Regions from separate parts of the Variovorax sp. LjRoot290 genome, predicted to be linked through region 1. Evidence: predicted binding sites of a transcription regulator. Region 1 holds the regulator's gene; the other holds the start of a gene.
The links. The regulator FNR, encoded in region 1, switches genes on or off when oxygen is low (the NO sensors DNR and NnrR bind a similar motif). The targets are predictions, from matches to a motif close to TTGATNNNNATCAA.
Positions count from the first base shown of each region.

Region 1 (2,385 bases):
CCACACCGCGAGGTCTGATCCGCTACGCGACCCAGAACGGCATGGCCGGCCATTGGACGCCGAGGCAGGTGCTGCGCCGCGTGCTGCGCCCACGGGTGCTGATCTACACGGGCTTGCTCGCTGCGCTGACGATGGGGGTGCTGGCGAGCCTGGTCGTGCGCATGCCGCTGAAGGTCGACGTGGTGCGCGACCGGGCTTCGCTCGCGCGCATCGTCGAGGGCGGCCAACTCGAGAACGTCTATCGCCTGCAGATCATGAACGCGACCGAGCAGGTACAGCGCTACCGCATCGAAGCCAGGGGGCTGGAAGGCTTGAGCGTGTCGCCGCCTGATCCGGTCGAGGTCGGTTCTGCGCAGTCGCGCTGGGTCGCGGTGCGCCTGCAGCTCCCCTACGGCAGCGCCACCGCGGGTTCCCACGTCGTGCACTTCGACGTGCGCTCGGCCGACGGCAGCGCGCAGGTGTCGGAGAAGGCGACCTTCCTGGTGCCTCGTTGAGTTGGCAAAGAGGAGACAAGATGGACGATCATGCGATGACTTCCCCGAAGAGCGAACCCTGGTGGCAGTTCCCGCTGCTGTGGATGGTGATGGCCGGGCCCGCGGTGGTCGTCGTCGCCAGCTTCGTGACGCTCTGGCTCGCCCTGCGCACGCCCGATCCGGTGGTGGCGCCAGACTACTACCGCCAGGGCATCGAGATCAACAAGCATCTGATCGAAAAGAAACTGATGCCCGCGCTGGCGGGCCGCAATCATGCGGCAACGCCTGATGCCGACCTGCCCGCACCCAGGCGCTGATGGTCATGAAGACGCGCAACTGGATGTCGATTCTCTGGCCCGCCTTTCTGCTGGCGAGCGCGGCCGAACTGCTGGTGTTTGCACTGGTCGACCCCGGCGACCTCCACTGGCGCGGCGAGGCCGTCGGCCTGTCCCGCCAGACAGTCTATGCGGCCGGCTTCTTCGTCTTCTGGCTGCTGGCGATAGGGTCGAGCGCGCTGACGCTGCTTTTGACCAGGCCGGCCTCCGAGATCAACAGCCGGGAGGATTGACGATGCGCCGGAGCGCCTCGGCGTCGACGATGCGAAGATTGCGCTTCTCCACCTCGACGATCCCATCCTCCATGAACTTGGAGAGCGTTCGGCTCACGGTTTCGAGGGTGAGTCCGAGGTAGCTGCCGATCTCCTCGCGGGTCATGCGCAGCACGAACTCGGAGCGCGAGAAACCGCGCGCGTGCAGGCGCTGCACGAGGTTGAGCAGAAAAGCCGCGAGGCGTTCCTCGGCCCGCATGCTTCCCAGCAGCAGCATCACCCCGTGCTCGCGCACGATCTCGCGGCTCATGATCTGATGCACGTGGCGCTGCAGCGCCGCGACCTCGCGCGACAGTTCCTCGATTCGGTGAAAGGGCATCACGCAGACCTCGGCATCCTCGAGCGCGACCGCGTCGCAGGTGTGCTGGTTGTTGACGATGCCGTCGAGGCCGATGATTTCGCCGGCCATCTGGAAACCGGTGACCTGGTCGCGCCCATCCTCGGTCGCCACGCGGGTCTTGAAGACACCGGTGCGGATCGCATAGAGCGAGGTGAAGGGCTCGCCGTTGCGAAAGAGCGTCTCGCGTCGTCGGACCTTGCGCCGCGTGGCCACGATCTCGTCGATGCGTTTCAACTCGCTCGGCTCCAGCCCCGCGGGCATGCACAGCTCGCGCAGGGTGCAACTGGAGCAGGCGACCTTGATGTGTTCGGCTTTCATGGAGGGCGTCGAGGGTTGCAGTGATTCTGTGACGCGGTGCGCCGCCCAGGCTTGATGCACATCAAGGATGACGGGTCGACCTGCCCGCATAGTGGGTCATTGCTTGCCAGACCCACCGCCGCAATGAACACATCTCTCGCCCTCGCCCCTGCCGATTCATCTCGCGTCCCGGCCGAGCACAACCGCACGCGCTTCTCGCGCATCGTCTGATCATGCAGACTGCGCTCGCCAGCACTGCGCTCCTGATGGGATTGGTCGGCGGGCCCCATTGCGTCGCGATGTGCGGTGCTGCCTGTGCCGGCGTGATCCGCATCGTGCGCGTGCCGGTGGATGGTGGTGTGGCGCCGCTTTCGGCGAGCCCTCCGGCCGTTTCCGCATCCGTCGCCTTCCATGCGGCCCGTATCGCGGGCTATACGGCTGCCGGGGCGGCCGCCGCAGCGGCGATGCAGAGCCTCGGGTTCGCAAGCGAACAGGTCGCGGCGTTGCGTCCTCTGTGGGTGCTGCTTCATGTGTTCGTGCTCGCCTGGGGCCTGGTGCTCGCCGCACTCGGGCGACAGCCACTCTGGGCGCACCGTATCGGGCGCGCGCTCGCGACGCGCCTGCGGCCGCTCACCGGTTCGATGGCCGGCGTGCTCGCGACGGGTGCG
Region 1 is NZ_CAXURW020000002.1:1,626,006-1,628,390, forward strand. It holds gene ccoG (cytochrome c oxidase accessory protein CcoG) at 1-494, shown strand, start outside; gene ACSQ9A_RS36920 (FixH family protein) at 515-790, shown strand; gene ACSQ9A_RS36925 (hypothetical protein) at 796-1,041, shown strand; gene fnr (fumarate/nitrate reduction transcriptional regulator Fnr) at 1,022-1,738, opposite strand; gene ACSQ9A_RS36935 (sulfite exporter TauE/SafE family protein) at 1,951-2,385, shown strand, end outside.

Region 2 (2,385 bases), 1.6 Mb from region 1:
AGATGATGGCCGCCGACCCGCACGAGCGGCGGACGTCGCGTGCTCTTTATGTCGGGCGACGATGCGCCGGCTGCGGGTCTTCCCATATTCGCAGTGCGTAGCTCATTCGGCTCCGAAGGGTAATTCTTCGACAGCAGAGCGTCGTCGAGGGGCGGAGGTTGGAGCCCGAGACGAGGGTCCGCTCATGGCCCTTTGCACTCGCTCAGCCGTCCTGAAAGTGCTTGATCCGGTGTGGTGCTTGGGCCCGCGCGCCACGGGATCTTCACGCGGCGCGCCACCGAACATTCGAACATTCCCGTGTCGCGCCTGCGGACCTTCGTGTATGCGGGCCGTCCAACGGCCATGTACGGCGGCTTAGGGCCCCAAAGAAGGTCGGCAGGGTCAAGCGCTGCCAGAATCGTGCAGGATGTATCCGAGACGGCAACATGGGCGCAGCACTTTACGAGCCGATCAATGTGTACAAGCCTGTGGCGGCAAACATCGGAGTTGTCGACGGGCCCTTTGAATACCTGACCGTGGCTGGCGTCAGGCTGCCGCTACCGTTCACCACCCGCATGACGGTGGTGCGCCTCTCGAACGGCGATCTTTTCCTTCACTCGCCGACGAAGTTCGATCGCAAGCTTGCAGACGAGCTTGAGCACCTCGGGACTGTCCGGTATCTGATCTCCCCCAACCAGTTCCACTATGCCAACATTGGGGAGTGGTTGAACGCCTTTCCGGATGCCGTCGCATGGGCGTCGCCGGGCGTACGCAGAAGGAGCAGAGCGCGGCGCGTGGAGATCCGTTTCGGGAGAGACCTCGATCTGGACCCGCCGGGCGAATGGCGGAACGAACTGGACCAAACGCTGTTTCCGGGTGGCTACTTCAAGGAATTCATCTTCTTCCACCGGGAATCAGAATCTCTCATCGTGACGGACGCCATCATCAACATCGAGTTGGACAAGATGGACGAGCCTTGGCGAACGTTGACGAGGATGAGCGGGATGTACTACCCACGCGGGCAGGTGTTCTTCGGGATGCGCCTGCCGCTGTTGTTGCAGCGGAAAAAGGCAGCTGCGGCCATCGCGAAACTTCACGCATGGCGGCCTCGCCGCATCTTGCTCAGTCATGGGCGCTGCTTCGACGCGGATGCAGACGCGGTTATCCGCCGGATTTTCGGAAAGCTTGGGAGGTGAGAATCCGAGGGCTGCTCCTGGGCCAACGGCTGTCACACGCCGTCAGGCCAGATACGGACAAGGTCGCCCGCTGGCAGCTGCGCGGAGTTTTGGGGCGACGCGGAATTTGACGCGGATCAAATCCCGGGCGAATGGACATCCGGATACTGGCGGCCAGTCAACCTCATCCCGAGCCGCCAGCATGAACCACATGAAGCCGGAAGATCTGCAGTCCTTCATCGAGCGTCTGGACATCCTGAAGCGGTGGGCGCTCAGCGAACGCGCCCAGCTGCACGACGGCCGCGCCGAGCATGCGCCCGACGCGCAGGCTTCCGAGCCCTGCCCTTCGTCGGCTGGGGAAGTCGGCAATGTCACGGCCTTCGCTGCCGTCAAGGTTCGTCGGCCGACGCTGCAGGATATCGAACAGGCACTCCAACGCATCTCCCTGGGCCTCTACGCGCTTTGCCTCGATTGCGAGCGTGTCATCGCGCGCGAACGCATGCTGATCGAACCGGCGGCCATCCGGTGCCACGCCTGTCAGTTCAGGCTGGCCCGCTGAACGCTGGAGCATTGCAGCCAAACTCGCCCTCGCCCACGGCGCTCGACCTGAAGCGCCGCGTGTTGAACTTTCGGGCGCCAAGGCCCGTTTCGCCAACCCTTGACCTCCGTCAAGGTGAGCGCTGCTGCGCCGCCCACAATCCGGCTCCTCATCCACGGAGGAAACTGAATGCAGCAGGATCGTGACGTCCTCATCGTCGGCGCCGGTCCGACCGGGCTGGCTTTGGCCATTGCCCTGGCCGACGCCGGCTTCACCGCTACCGTGCTGGACGCCCAGCCGCGCGAGGCCCTGGCCGCCCCGGCCGAGGACGGACGCGACATCGCGCTGACCCACGCCAGCGTGGCCACGTTGCGCGCACTGGGACTTTGGCAGCGCCTCTTGCCCGAAGAAATCGGGCGCATCCGGGAAGCGCGCGTCATGGATGGCGATCGGCAGCGCTCGGCGCTGTCCTTCAACGCGCACGGCCACGGCGCCGACGCTCTGGGCTGGATCGTGCCGAACCATGCACTGCGCCGCGTCAGTTTTGCAGCTGCGGCACAGCGCCCGGGACTGCGTCTGATGGATAGCGCGCAGGCGCTGCGCATCGGCACCTTGTCCACGCACGCGGAACTTGAGTTCGGCACCTCACCGTGCGCGCCGCACCATCTGCGCGGCCGCCTGCTCGTCGCGGCG
Region 2 is NZ_CAXURW020000002.1:37,339-39,723, reverse strand. It holds partial or broken gene ACSQ9A_RS29060 (IS6 family transposase) at 1-11, shown strand, start outside; gene ACSQ9A_RS29055 (hypothetical protein) at 426-1,175, shown strand; gene ACSQ9A_RS29050 (TraR/DksA family transcriptional regulator) at 1,357-1,713, shown strand; gene ubiM (5-demethoxyubiquinol-8 5-hydroxylase UbiM) at 1,882-2,385, shown strand, end outside.
Region 2: a site for FNR is predicted at 1,282-1,295, ahead of ACSQ9A_RS29050 (TraR/DksA family transcriptional regulator). Genes of this name have one in related genera too.